3 regions of the Agrobacterium sp. DE0009 genome follow, and region 1 is predicted to be linked to each of the others. Evidence: riboswitches for the same ligand, from Rfam matches in the RefSeq annotation. Region 1 holds a riboswitch; each other region holds the start of a gene.
What was found. Region 1 has a riboswitch for cobalamin ahead of FS804_RS05450 (CbtB-domain containing protein). Riboswitches for the same ligand answer to the same signal wherever they lie in the genome.

Region 1 (4,626 bases):
TGAACGGCAGGCGCCGAGCCATTGGGTTAGCCTGGGCGACCCCGATCTCGCCAACGGCGAAACGCTGTTCTGGGCCGGCGGCTGCGCCAGCTGTCACGCCGCATCCGATGCGAAGGGAGAGGCGCAACTGACGCTTTCGGGCGGACAAGCGCTGCCAAGTCCCTTCGGAACCTTCCATGTTCCAAATATCTCCTCCGATCCGCAGCACGGCATCGGCGCCTGGACGCTGGCGGAGTTCGGCGATGCCATGACGCGCGGCGTCGGCAAGAATGGCGAGCATCTCTATCCGTCCTTCCCCTACGCGTCCTATGCCCGCATGACGCAGAAGGACATCAACGATCTCTTCGGTTACCTGAAAACCCTGCCGGCCAGCCAGAACGATGCGCCGGATCACGAGTTACCGTTCCCCTTCAACATGCGCATCGTGCTGGGCGGCTGGAAGTTCCTTTATTTCGACCCCGCCGCCCCGCCGCGCGTCGAGCTTGCCAACGCCAATGCCGAGCTGCTGCGTGGCCAATATCTGGTGGAAGGACCCGGCCATTGCGGCGAATGCCACACGCCACGCAATGCGCTTGGCGGCTTCCTGGCGGACAAATGGCTGGCGGGCGGCCCCAATCCCGAAGGCGAGGGCCGCATTCCAGACATTACCCCCGGTTCGCAGAGCATCGGCAGTTGGACAAAGGCCGATATTGCCAGCTATCTCGAAACCGGCTTCACCCCGGAATTCGACAGCGTCGGCGGCTCCATGGTCAAGGTCCAGCAGAACATGGCGCATCTGACCGCCGAAGATCGCGATGCGATTGCCGCCTATCTGAAGGCGATCCCGGCGCGGTAATCCTCAGCCGTCATGCCGGGCCAGATCCGGCATCCAGCCACGGCGCGTCTGCACCGTGAGAAGAGTCTCTTGCGATCAAGGACTTGATCGCGCTGGACCCCTGATCTAGTCCGGGGTGACGGAGGTGGAGGCGACGGCGTGCAGTTCGAAATCAGGCCCACCATTGACTCCCGCTCTCGCCCGGCGGATAACAACCTTGTGATGGTTCCTTCCGGGCATTCCGGAAGGTGAAAAGGGAACACGATAGGGAGACATCCTCATTCGTGGCTGCCCCCGCAACTGTGAGCGGAGAGCCTGAAACGAAATGCCACTGGCAAGCCACCTGAGAGGAGGGCGCGCCGGGAAGGTGTTTCAGGTTTTGACCCGTAAGCCAGGAGACCTGCCATTACGGAAATATCCATGCCGGCGGGGTGTCCGGAAGAGCGGAATGTCAGGGTGGCGGGATCAATGCCGCCCTGTGTCAGTCTCGTATCCCCGTGGTGAAGTATATCGCATGCGGTCTTGCGGCTTCTGCCGCCCGGCCGCGTCCAAAGGCGCGGGGTCGCGCCGGAGAGGGGTCACCATGTCCATCAATCAGAATACGGCCAATGCCGCCGCGTCTGCAAAAACAGCGAGCTTCGCGCAATCGCTCACCGCGATCGTGCTTGGCCTGTTCATCGTCGGTTTTGTCGGTTTTTCCCATGTGGAAGCCGTCCACAATGCCGCGCACGACACGCGCCATGCCAACGCCTTCCCCTGCCACTGAGGGGGGAGCGGCATGTCTTTCTTCCGTAACATCGTCTTTACCGCCATTCTCGTCGGCATTGTCGGCGGCTTCGCTGTCTCCGCCATGCAGGCTGTCGGCACCACGCCGCTCATCCTTCAGGCGGAAACCTTTGAAAGCGCTGGTGAAGCGCCGCATAGCCATGATGCGCCTGCACCGGGCGCTGCGGCTCCCGCCCATGAGCACAACGACGAGGCATGGGCTCCGGCCGATGGTTTCGAGCGTAACGCCTACACCGTCGCGGCCAATGTGCTCACCGCCATCGGTTACGCGCTGGTGCTGACCGGCCTGATGTCGCTGCGTGGTACCAATGCCGGTTGGCGCGAAGGCCTTCTCTGGGGCGTTGCCGGCTTTGCCGCCGTCATGCTTGCTCCTATGATCGGCCTGCCGCCGGAATTGCCGGGCAGCCCGGCCGCAGCCCTTGAAGCACGGCAGATCTGGTGGCTTGCAACCGTTGCCGCAACCGCGGGCGGCATTGCGCTGATCGCATTCCGTCGCGAGCCCTGGGCGATTGTTCTGGCGCTGGTGATGATTGTCGCGCCGCATGTGGTGGGTGCGCCGCTGCCGCCGGAAGGCGAGCATGCGCTGGCGCCGCTGCCGCTCGAGCGTCAGTTCATCGTTGCCGCCACCGTCACCAGCTTCGTCTTCTGGGCGCTTCTCGGCACGTTGAGCGCGTTTTTCCTGAAGCGCTTCCAGCAGGCTTGAAACCATGCAGGACGCAGCGGAGTGGAGTGAGGAACTCGATGCGCTGCGTTTTGCCGTTCCCGGTCACGGCGCGCCATGCGCCGTACACCGCCTTGCCTTCAAGGCGGTGCTGGGGCCGAGCCCCGATCGTTATGCGGCGCTTGCCTATTTTCAAGACCACGAAGCTGCTTTTGCCGCTGCGGCAATCTTCAAGATCAAACGCTCAAACTTGCCCGCCGGCCGCAGCCTGCATTTGAACAGCCGCGATATCCGCCGCGCGATTGCCGGCAAGGGACCGGAGTTTGCGGCGCGTGTGTGCCGGGTGCTTGATCGAGAATAGCGCAGGATGATTTGCGAGAGACATCTTCTTCTCGACCGTCATGCCGGACTTGATCCGGCATCCAGCCGACGCGCGTCTGCGCGGCGGGAGAAGTCTTTTCAGCCCAAGGACTTGGGCTGGTTGGATACCGGCTCAGGGCCGGTATGACGGAGGGAGGGCGGAATAACGCTCTGCGGCTCACCCATGCTCCGCCGCAAAAACCTGAAGTTCTGCCTCGGCTTCCGGACCAAAGAGTCCGAGGCTTTTCAGAATTTCCACGGCGAAACTCACCGGCGCGCTGCCGGCGTGATAATGCCGCCGTCACTGACCGCTTTTGGCTGATCGCGATAAAGCGCTTCGCCACGATACGTCGGATAGGCCTTGTGCGATGCCAGCGCATTGCCGGTATGGGCGACATCATCAAGAACGCCCGTGCCGCCGAGCGCACTTGCCGCCGCGCAGATGCCGGCGACCAGCCGGTGCCTGTCGCGAAACCGGTATACCAGCCCGCCAAGATCGGCAGCCGTGCCCTTTTCCCAACTGAGACCGCCGGGGATGACGAGCGCATCGATGTCAACGGGATCGAGCGCGTCATAGGATGTATCCGGCGTCACCTTCAGCCCGCCCATGGACGTTACCGGCCGGCCATCGGGCGTGGCATAAACGATCTCGACGCCGAGATAGCTGCGTGCAGCCGCCGCCAGCAGCGCCGGCTCCCAGTCCGCAAAATCCTCAGCCAACGCAATGGCAATCCGTGTCATGGCCGTCTCCGTGGGTCAATCAGGCGATGGACTGCATGTAACGCATGCCGGTGACCGGCCGCGGCGCGAAATCCATGTTTTGGTAGAAACGATGCGCCGCCACATTGCCTGTTGTGGCGCTGACGGAAAGATAGTCGCAGCCGAGCCGCTTGGCGATATCCCGCGCTCGGGACACCAGATGCTGGCCGGTGCCATGGCCGCGATGGCCATCACGGACGAAGAGGTGATGCAGCTCCAGCCCGCGCCGGCCTTCTTGCGCTCGGTAGAGCGGCAGAAGCAGCGCGTAACCGATCAGCGCACCGTCCGCCTCGGCCACCAGCCCGTGCACCCATGGCAGCGGGCCGAACAGGTCGCGTTCCAGTTTCGCCGGCGTGATCGCCGCCGCATCGCCGTGGTAGGAGGCAAGCAGCGTGATCATCTCGTTGAGCTCGGGCAGATCGGTCTTGCGCGCGCCGCGAATGATGACGACGGGCGGTCTTTCCAGTGTCAGGGAGCTATCTTCGGTCATTTCTCGGTCCTTTGGTCTTATCTGTGCCGTCAGGACGCTTGAAAAACAACAAAGCCGCCTGACGGCGGCTTGTTGACAATATGATCTGTCGAGCCGCCCTTAAAGGAAGGCCCAAAAATACGAGCAGGAGATGGGTGCGCGTTCGTTGATCATGAGACATCAAATGCGCCCGAATCCGTAAACTGTCAAGTCCGGTTTTTCACTCAGTGCTCGCCCTCGCACATGTCGTGGTTGGACAGCGCCCGGATGACGTAGCAATCCTCGATCGAATGGCCGTGGCAATGGGAGACGATGCGTTCCAGTTCGTGTTCCAGCTTCTTCAGGCTGGCGATCTTCTCGCGCACATCCGCAAGATGTTCGGCGGCGATGCGATCCGCGCCGTCGCAGGGCATCTGCCGGTGCTGGCTGAGCGCGATGAGTTCTCGAATGGCATCGATGTTGAGGCCGAGATCGCGCGCGTGGCGGATGAAGGTCAACCTTTCGAGGTCGGATTTCTCGTAGCGGCGCTGGTTGCCCTCCGAGCGATCCGCCTCGCGGATGAGGCCCATCTGCTCGTAATAGCGGATCGTCGGAACCTTGACGCCGGTACGTTTCGACAGTTCACCGATGGACAGCATGATCTTCTCCAAATCTCCAGTCTCTAGAGATATGGCTTTTCCGCCGCCGGTTCAATGGCCTCAAGCGGCTCCTTCGACGCCGAGAGCATGGGCGAGCGCCTTCAGGATCTGCGATTCGAGGCTTGCCATATCCGGCTGG
Region 2 (4,626 bases), 790 kb from region 1:
GCGGCGCGTACCATCGTGCGTACCAACACGACCGTCATCGGCGCGCTTTCGGTCAAGCGCGGCGAAGCGGATGCGCTGATCTGCGGTCTCGAAGGCCGTTACGACCGCCATCTGCGAGACGTGAACCAGATCATCGGCAAGCAGGACGGCGTGCGCTCCTTCGCGGGCCTCAGCCTGCTCATCACCCAGCAGGGCGCGCTGTTCCTCACCGATACCTTCGTCAACAACGACCCGACATCAGAAGAAGTGGCCGAGATGGCGATCCTTGCGGCGAAGGAAATCCGCCGCTTCGGCATCACGCCAAAGATCGCGCTCGCCAGCCATTCCAACTTCGGCTCGCGCGATTCCGAAAGCGCCCGCAAGATGCGCCGCGCCCTGAAGATCGTGCAGGAGGCAGCGCCCGAACTGGAAGTGGACGGCGAAATGCAGGGCGGCTCGGCCCTGTCGGAAGCACTGCGCAAGCGCGCCATGCCCAACAGCGTGCTGACCGGCGAGGCGAACCTTCTGGTCTTCCCGAACCTCGATGCCGCCAATATCACGCTGGGTGTCACCCGCACCTTGACGGAAGGCCTGCATGTCGGCCCGATCCTGCTCGGCACGGCCCTTCCCGCCCACATCCTGTCGCCCAGCGTCACCTCGCGCGGCGTCGTCAACATGGCGGCCTTTGCCGTGGTGCAGGCCTCTCACCCTTCGGTGTGATGAAGGCGCATTAACGCAGTTTTGAACATGCTGTTGCCGCAATGCGGCAACAGCTTATGTTATCTTCCTGAAACACGGATTTCCTGAAGCATAACACCCCTGCCACCGGCCGGGGACACCAAACGGATCGCACAATTGACCCGGCGCAGCCGCATCATCGGCCTCCTGCTTCCCCTTGTTTTCATCGCTCCTGCCGCCGCTATTGCGGATCAGGTGTGCGATACGCTGTATCAACAGTTGCGCGAACCGCCCCGTGTCATCGGCAACACGGCCGAGGTGCGGCGTTACGCCAATGCGCTTGCCCGCCAGAACATCGTCATCCGCAAGATCAGAAACGACATGCGCAGCTATGGCTGCTCGTCCGGTAGTGTCATTGTGTATGGCAATCCCAATGCCGGGCTTTGCGCCGAGATCGGCGACGCGCTGGTGGATGCCGAGGCCGAGCGCGACGCGATCATCCGCGATCGCGATGATGCCATGGCGGACGCTCGCAACGATGACAGCAACGTCAGGCGCGAGCGCATTCTCGCCGCCCTCGATGCCAATGGCTGCAGCCCCGCAGAGGACATGAACCGCCAAGCATCGCCTGCACCCGATGTGACCCGGTATCCCGATGCCTTCAGGCAGAATGGCGATGAGCCGGGACAGGCGGGCCTTTCGCCTCACCCCAACGCCGCCGCCGAGGGCGGGCTTCGAACGCTCTGCGTGCGCACCTGCGACGGATCGTTCTTCCCGATCGCCTCCAATGCCTCGCCACTTGATTTCCGCGCCCAGGCCGAGCAATGCCAGAAAATGTGCCCGGGAACCGAGACGGAACTCTATTTCCACTCCATGGCGGATCAGGAAACAGCAGACATGGTGTCCGCTGAAACCGGCAAAACCTACAAGGACCTGCCGACCGCCTTCGCCTATCGCAATGCCTCAACGAAAGCGCCCGGCTGCGCCTGCAACATGGCCGCCTATCACCAGGAGATGCAAAAGCAGGAACAGGCGTCCCGGCCGGAAGCCGAAAAGCCCTATTCCAGCATCACCACCATTCCATCGCCGCAAGGTGACAAGAACGGTGATAAATCCCCCGCAGCGGCTCAACAACAGCAGGCGGCCAAGCAACCGGAACAGCCAATCCCGGAACGGGATTACGATCCCAACGATAAAAAAGTCCGCATCATCGGACCCAAATTCCTGCCGGACCAGACCGGCAAGATAGACCTGAAAAACCCGGCGCTGAAAGGCATCCAGCCGCAGCAGTGAAATCTCTTGCGCGCGTGTAATGGGGCGAGCGCGCGACCCTTGTTTCTTCTCCCCGCCGGGGAGAAGGTCGCGGCAGCGGGATGAGGGGGCAAGCTCTCCGAAAATCTCTACCGTTACACCCTCATCCGACCCTTCGGGCCACCTTCTCTCCGGCGGGGAGAAGAAATGCACGGCAATGTCCCGACCTATTCGCAGGCCTCCGTGTCTACACCCCACCCCAACGGTTCCGAAACACAAGCTCTTCCAGCGGCACGCGCTGCCGCCAGCCCTTCACCGCCAGCTCCGGTTCGGTATAAAGCGTATCGACGCGACCGAGGCACAGCCAGGCGACGATCTCGATATGATCGGGGATACCTAGAATGGCCCTGATATCGCTGTCGTGGAAAATGCTGACCCAGCCGACGCCGACGCCTTCGGCGCGGGCGGCGAGCCAGAGGTTCTGGATGGCGCAGACGGTGGAATAGACATCCGTGCGTGGATTATGGGTGCGGCCCAGCACCACCTTGCCACCCCGTTTCGGATCGCAGGTAACGCAGATGCTGAGCGGGGCCTTGCGGATACCCTCAAGCTTCAGGCTGCGGTAGAGCGCCTGCTTCTCGCCCTCAAACATCGCCGCCGCCTCTTCATTGGCGCGGCTGAAGGCCACCCATGCCGCCTGGCGCACGGCGCCGTCGGTGACGAGGGTGAAGTTCCACGGCTGCATGAAACCGACGGAGGGAGCGGCATGCGCCGCTTTCAGGAGGCGCTCGACGAGATCGTCCGGCAGCGGGTCTGGCAGGAACTGGTCGCGCACATCACGCCGCGTCTCGATGGCGCGGTAGATCGCCTCGCGCTCCTCGCTGGAAAACGGGCGGGCGGGTGAAAGCGCATGATCGAAAGGATTGGCGTCGGGTGGCGTCGTGAAGGGCGGTTCGGTCGGCATCGTTTATCCCTAACAATGCGGGCGGGCCGGTGCCGAAACCATGGAAGGTTTGCAGCGACGACTCGCTTTCCATCAACCTGCCGCCGTCCGCGCGGTTCGGTCTATTTTGCCAGGCCGGTCTTCTGACTAGGCTTCATCCGCCCCTTTCGCCTTCCCGAATAACTTCAGTGGCATGAGAAAAAGGGCATCCGCCTCACAGCGTTGGGCACGTTCCGGTCTCTCACCGGATTCCCGATTCTCCCGCTGCAAAGGCGGGCACCTGACGGGTGAAGCTATGGGCAAAATAGCGTGCGAACGCAAGTGTCGCCAAGGCCGCGCGACAATATGACCGTGCTCCCCGCCTCCGTCATTCCGGCCCTGAGCCGGAGTGAAGGGAGGGGGTACACCGCCTCGTCAGAACCGCATCACGCCACCGGAAAGTACCTGACATAAGCGAACTCATCCCCATCCGGCGACCAGTTGGGCGAATTCATCGTGCCCTGCCCGCCGAAAAGCTCGAACAACGTTTCCACATTGCCGCCGTCCATATCCATCAGCCGCACGCGTACATCGAGATCGCGCGGATGGTCGAAAACGTCGCCATCATAGGAAATGAAGACAACCTTGTCTCCCTTCGGAGACGGGTGTGGAAACCAGTCGCCATAGGGGCTGTCGGTGATACGCTCCACAGCTGAGCCATCCACCCGCACCCGCCAGATCTGCATTTGGCCCGTGCGGCTGGAATTGAAATAGATCCACATACCGTCAGGCGAATAGTCCGGGCCGTCATTGCGGCCTTCACCATGGGTAAGGCGTGTTTCAACGCCGCTGTCTATGTCCATGGAATAGATATCGAAAACCTGATCGCGAATGCCGCAATAGGCGAAGCTTTTCCCGTCGGGGGACCAGCCATGCCAATAGGAGGGCAGGTTCTTCGTCATCAGCTGCGGCGCGCCGCCCGCCGAGGACAGAAGATAGATGGCGCTTTTGCCGAATTCCACCTTGTCTGAAATGGCGTAAAGCGAACCGTCGGGCGAAATACCGTGATCGTTGTTGCACTGGATTGCGAAACCCGTATCGACCTTTTGTGGCGACGCGTCACCGGAAAGGGACAGGCGATACAGCAGCCCTTCGCTGTTCAGCAGCAGATATTTCCCATCCGGCGACCAGTTCGGCGCTTCGAACAGCTCAGGCGTCTGCCACACCACCCGCATCTGCCGGGTCCGGATGTTGAAGATTTCGATGGAGCTGCGCATTCTGCCTCCCGGGCTTGTCAATGTTCCGACCGGAACGGCGCAGACATTCCATTTGCATCCGTCGCCGCCGTGGCTATGATCCTAGGGCGGCAGGCACCGTCCTGCAAATTCAAACCGGAAAAAACGCCTGTGCCCCGGCACCGTCCGCGGCCCTCCCCGTTTCTCCCAGATCCGAGGTTCCGCGATGAATACCATCGCCGATCACGGCATCCGCTTCGGCCGGATCGCCGCAATGCTTCCTGTCAAGAATATCGAAAAGGCCCATGATTTTTATGCCGGCGTGCTCGGTTTCGAAAAGACCTTCGAAAACGGCAATCCCGTCGGCTTCATCATCCTGAAACAGGGCAATGCCGAGCTGCACCTGACATTGCAGCCGGCCCACAGGGCAGCCCCTTTCAACGTCGCGCATATGATGGTCAGCGATGTCGATGCGCTGCACACGGTTTGCAAGAAACATGGGCTGCGCATTATCAAGGGCTTGCAGGACAAGGAGTATGGCCTCAGGGCCTTTGTGTTTGA
Region 3 (4,626 bases), on a different contig from region 1:
CATTCCAGCGTGCCGTGCGCACCCACATGGACGATGGCATGGGCATCGGCCACCCGCTGCATCCATACACCGAAAGCAACAAGGGCATGCCGGGGCGGGAGCGCCGGGTCATGATAATCCACCCGTCTATCCTCATTGCGCCCGCGGTCTGGCGCCAGCGCCACAATCACATTGCCGAAACGGGCGGCCCGAAACCGAAAAGCGCCTTCCCTCAACCCCTCGTCATCGCCTGCAGCGCCCCACGTTGCAGTAATTGAAGCGGCGGCTGCCGGCGGTAGTCCGGAAAGAAACTCCTCATAAATGGACAGATCGACCGTAGCTTCCTGCGCGTCGACCCGTTCGAGCAGTGTTCGAGCCGTTTCGGGAATGTCCTCCACCGCATAGCCCGCCTGCTTCAGATCGCGCAATATTTCGAGAACGCTTTGCGGCACATCGAGACCGACGGCGTAGCCGGTTCGCCCCGGCGCGGCACCGGGATAGTCAGGCATCAGGACAATGATCCGGCGATCCCGAGCAGCAGCACGCCGCAAGCGCAACAAAGCGGCAATGCGGTTTGCCACTTGTTCGACACGGTCAATCTCGGGGACATTGATCAGGCTGGTGCCACCCATGCGCGCCTGTTTGAATGAGATCGCACCGGCGAGGATCCGGCCATCCAATTCCGGCAGGACCACATGTATCGCAAGATCGGAAGGGTTCAAACCGCGGGCGTTTTCCGCCCAGCCATCCCGTCGCGTCGTTGCCATCACCACTTGAAACACCGGAATACCCATCCGGTCGAACAAGGTTGCCCCTTCATCATCCGTCTGACTGGCAAAAGCGGTCGCCGCAACGATGGCGGCGGGCGCGATATCGGGCAACACGGTCCCGAGAAAGCCGGTCGCCTCGCGATCCTTCAGGCCGCTGACAAAAATCGGAACGGGCGCAAAGCCACGGCGCGACAGCGCCTCGTATAGGGCATCCACGGGCGCGACATCATTCGCCAAAAGCATGGAGCGATAAAAGAGAATGGGCAGAAACGGCGCGCCGACGGCAAAGCCGGCACAGGCTTGCAACCTGTCCACCACGCCTGAACCCGGGCGGTAAAAACCGACTCTTGGCAACGGTTCGGCCATGATCTCCGGCCAAACCCCACCCCTTGCTAGGGCAGCAAGACCGGCGGCAAGGCGGCGCATATTTTCCTGCCCGCCCTCGCGGAAGAACGAAAGAGCGGACACTAAAATGTCTTGACCGACGCTTGAAGCAACCTCCAGTTTTTCGTCCCGCTCGCTGCATTCGCCCGGCAGGAGCAGAAGCCTGATGCCACGTCGCCGCGCGAGCATGGAAAGCTGGTCGACGCCGTAACGCCAGCGCTCCGCGCCGCCGAGAATCCGGATAAGGATGACGCGCGCGTGCTCCGCCGTCTTTTCGATCCACAGATCGACCGACATGGGATGCCGAAGTTCGGACAAGTTGGCGCAGGAGAGGGTGGTCGACGCTTCCTCCGCCTGCCGCCAGGCCTGTTCCAGCCCTGCCAGATCGCTTGCTGAAAAAGACAGCATCACCACATCTGAGCGAGGCTGGTTGAGGTCAACCGGCTCTATCAGGTCGTCTAGAGACGATGATGTGGTGGCAAGAATATGCATCTAAAGCATGTCCATCAGACGTCTGTCGCTGCTTGCGCCCAGATAAATGCGTGTGTCAGGCAGCCAGCATCTGCTCGATCTTCTCACGGTTGATGCCCTTTTCGCCGATGACGACAAGGCGGCTGCGGCGCTCTTCACCTGCGGCCCACGGCCGATCGTAATAGTGGTTCACGCGGCTACCGACGGCTTGCACCTGCAACCGCATCGGCTTGGTGGATACCTCGATGAAGCCCTTGATACGCAGGACATTCTCAGCCGCTGCCGTTTCGGCAATGCGGATCGCCAGGGCTTCCGGATCGGTCACGGCAGGCAAATCGATGACGAAGCTGTCGAAGTCATCATGCTCGTGGTCAAGTTCGCCGTCATGGTGGGTGCGGCGGTTTTCAATATCGTCTTCGACGGCAAGGCCAAGGCCGATCAGCACGGCAGGGTCGATGGCGCCATTGGAGGCCATGACGATCTTTGCCGCCTTCGGCAGATGGTCGAGAATATGCGCCTTGGCCTTTTCCAAGCCAGCAACGTCAAGAAGATCAGCCTTTGTGAGCACGATGAGATCGGCGCAGGCGACCTGATCCTCGAAAACCTCTTCGACAGGGTCGTCGTGGTCGAGCGCTTCGTCATTGGCGCGCTGGGCGGCGAGCGCCTCCATGTCGTGAGCCACCTGGCCCTCGGCAAGCGCAGCCCCATCCACCACGGCCACCACGGCATCGACAGTAACCCGGCTCTTGATGGCCGGCCACTGGAAGGCGTGTACCAGCGGCTTGGGCAAGGCGAGACCCGAGGTTTCGATGAGAATGTGCTCCACCTTCGGCTGGCGGCTGAGGATCTGTTCGATCGCAGGCTGGAAATCATCCGCCACCGTGCAGCAGATGCAGCCATTGGCCAGCTCGACGATGTTTTCCTCGGGGCAGCTTTCAATGCCGCAGCCTTTGAGGATTTCGCCGTCAATGCCGATGTCGCCGAACTCGTTGACGATGATGGCGAGCCGCTTGCCGTCAAGTTTTTCGAGAAGGCCGCGCAGCAGCGTGGTTTTGCCAGCCCCCAGAAAGCCGGTAACGATGGTGCAGGGAACGCGGTCCAGAAGGGTGCTCATGATCTCTCCTCGGTAAAATCGAAAGGCGGAATGCGCGCGACCATGCCGCGCTTTAAGGATTCGGGGCGGCCGCGCCACGGCATCAGGCCATCGGAGGCGGCAGCAAGCAGTTTCGCCCCGGCCAGCAAATCATCAGCGCCGTCGGTTGTCAGCCCGCCAAAGACGTAGGACCAGCCGTTGGCGCTGCGCAGCACGGCGCTGAGGCCGCGCTTGCAATTGGCAAGGCAGTTGACGGAACGAACGGTGACACCCGCTTCCTCAGCCTTTGCCATGACGGCTTCGACGAGGCGCGAACCCAGGCGCGGTTCCGCATTGGGATCGGCTTCATCACGGCAGCTTCTGCAAATGAAAACGGTCACGCCGGGCGCCGTTTCGTCCTGCGAATTTCCGCTGGTGGAAGAAGATGTCGCTGAAATATCCAAGCCGTATCGTTTCCCGCGCCTTGCAAAAATCTTGGGGTGCGGATGTCGAAGACGGCACGCGGGTGGCCGCAAGCCGAACCTTCGAACGAACCGACTGACCGGAGCACCCCGCCCGGCAGACGTTTTTCCTGAAACGGCAGGTCTCCTGGCTCGCGGCTTGACGCCTTGGCACCGCCTTCCCGAACCCCTTGCGGGTCCAGTGGCTTTACGGTGCGGGCTTACCGCTTACAGTTGCGGGGGCAGCCACGGAATGACCCAACGTTGGGGTGGAACCGTGTTCCCTCTTAGCTTTTCCCGTTGCCGGGAAAAGACCGTCAGTCCCTTACCCTTAGGCTGAACGGAAGCATGGGTCAATGCCGCGAGCCATCGGCACGGCAGATTGCCGGGTGCGGCAAATTGGGTATAGTCGCCGCTCCTGTGGCGGGCGACTCCGCACAGGTGGAAGAAGAGGAAACCGAATGACACGCGACATCAGCGCCAGCGAAGCCGAGCGCCACCGGCAGAAAATGGTCAATCGCAAGACGGTGCAGGACGCCGAGGTTGCTGAAAAGACGATTGAAAAAGGTCTGCTGATGATCAATACGGGTCCCGGCAAGGGCAAGTCCACAGCGGCCTTCGGCCTTGCCCTGCGAATGCTCGGCACCGGGCGAAGGGTCGGCATCGTTCAGTTCATCAAGGGTGCCTGGTCGACAGGCGAACAGCAGGCCCTGAGCTTGTTCGGCGACAGGATCGTGTGGCGCACCATGGGCGAAGGTTTCACCTGGGACACGCAGGATCTGAAACGTGATGTCGCAGCGGCGACAAGGGCATGGGAGGAGGCCAAGGCTCTGATGGCCGATGAAACGATCGGCCTTCTGGTTCTGGACGAACTGAACATCGCCTTGCGTTACGATTACCTGCCGTTGGCGGAGGTTGTTGAGACACTGTCCAGCCGCCGGCCGGATCTGCACGTCATCGTCACCGGCCGCAACGCCAAGCAGCCGCTGATCGACGCGGCGGATATGGTGACGGAAATGACCCTCGTCAAACACCACTTCAAGGCAGGCGTGAAGGCGCAGGCGGGGATTGAATTCTGACATGGTTGCACGGGTGCTGATGTTTCAGGGAACGGGCTCGGATGTCGGCAAATCGCTGATGGTGGCCGGCCTTGCCCGCGCATTCACCCGGCGTGGCCTCTCCGTCATGCCGTTCAAGCCGCAGAACATGTCGAACAATGCCGCTGTCACCGCGGATGGTGGCGAGATCGGCCGTGCGCAGGCGCTACAGGCGCGGGCAGCGGGCGTGCCGCTTTCCGTGCACATGAACCCGGTGCTGCTGAAGCCGCAGAGCGAAACCGGCGCACAGGTGGTCGTGCAGGGCAAGATCATCGGTAACGCCAAGGCGGCCGATTATCAGCATATGAAGGCCGGGCTGATGCCGCGCGTGCTTGATAGTTTCGAGCACCTGAAACAACAGGCCGATCTGGTGCTGGTGGAAGGGGCTGGCA

Region 2: it holds a riboswitch for cobalamin, as region 1 does, so the genes downstream of both, bluB (5,6-dimethylbenzimidazole synthase) here and FS804_RS05450 (CbtB-domain containing protein) in region 1, are expected to answer to the same signal.
Region 3: it holds a riboswitch for cobalamin, as region 1 does, so the genes downstream of both, FS804_RS18415 (DUF1636 family protein) here and FS804_RS05450 (CbtB-domain containing protein) in region 1, are expected to answer to the same signal.

The regions. Positions count from the first base shown of each region.
Region 1 covers NZ_VEIU01000001.1:1,062,949-1,067,574, reverse strand. Annotated here, with positions in the region: gene FS804_RS05455 (cytochrome c) at 1-835, shown strand, start outside; cobalamin riboswitch at 1,021-1,237, shown strand; gene FS804_RS05450 (CbtB-domain containing protein) at 1,398-1,580, shown strand; gene FS804_RS05445 (CbtA family protein) at 1,593-2,303, shown strand; gene FS804_RS05440 (hypothetical protein) at 2,308-2,622, shown strand; partial or broken gene FS804_RS05435 (type 1 glutamine amidotransferase family protein) at 2,800-3,362, opposite strand; gene FS804_RS05430 (GNAT family N-acetyltransferase) at 3,382-3,870, opposite strand; gene FS804_RS05425 (helix-turn-helix domain-containing protein) at 4,074-4,487, opposite strand; gene FS804_RS24900 (hypothetical protein) at 4,548-4,626, opposite strand, start outside.
Region 2 covers NZ_VEIU01000001.1:272,222-276,847, reverse strand. Annotated here, with positions in the region: gene FS804_RS01450 (NADP-dependent malic enzyme) at 1-699, shown strand, start outside; gene FS804_RS01445 (DUF2865 domain-containing protein) at 835-1,950, shown strand; gene bluB (5,6-dimethylbenzimidazole synthase) at 2,156-2,872, opposite strand; cobalamin riboswitch at 2,967-3,150, opposite strand; gene FS804_RS01435 (TolB family protein) at 3,277-4,107, opposite strand; gene FS804_RS01430 (glyoxalase superfamily protein) at 4,292-4,626, shown strand, end outside.
Region 3 covers NZ_VEIU01000005.1:212,557-217,182, forward strand. Annotated here, with positions in the region: gene cobN (cobaltochelatase subunit CobN) at 1-1,625, opposite strand, end outside; gene cobW (cobalamin biosynthesis protein CobW) at 1,681-2,718, opposite strand; gene FS804_RS18415 (DUF1636 family protein) at 2,715-3,140, opposite strand; cobalamin riboswitch at 3,258-3,471, opposite strand; gene cobO (cob(I)yrinic acid a,c-diamide adenosyltransferase) at 3,599-4,216, shown strand; gene FS804_RS18425 (cobyric acid synthase) at 4,218-4,626, shown strand, end outside.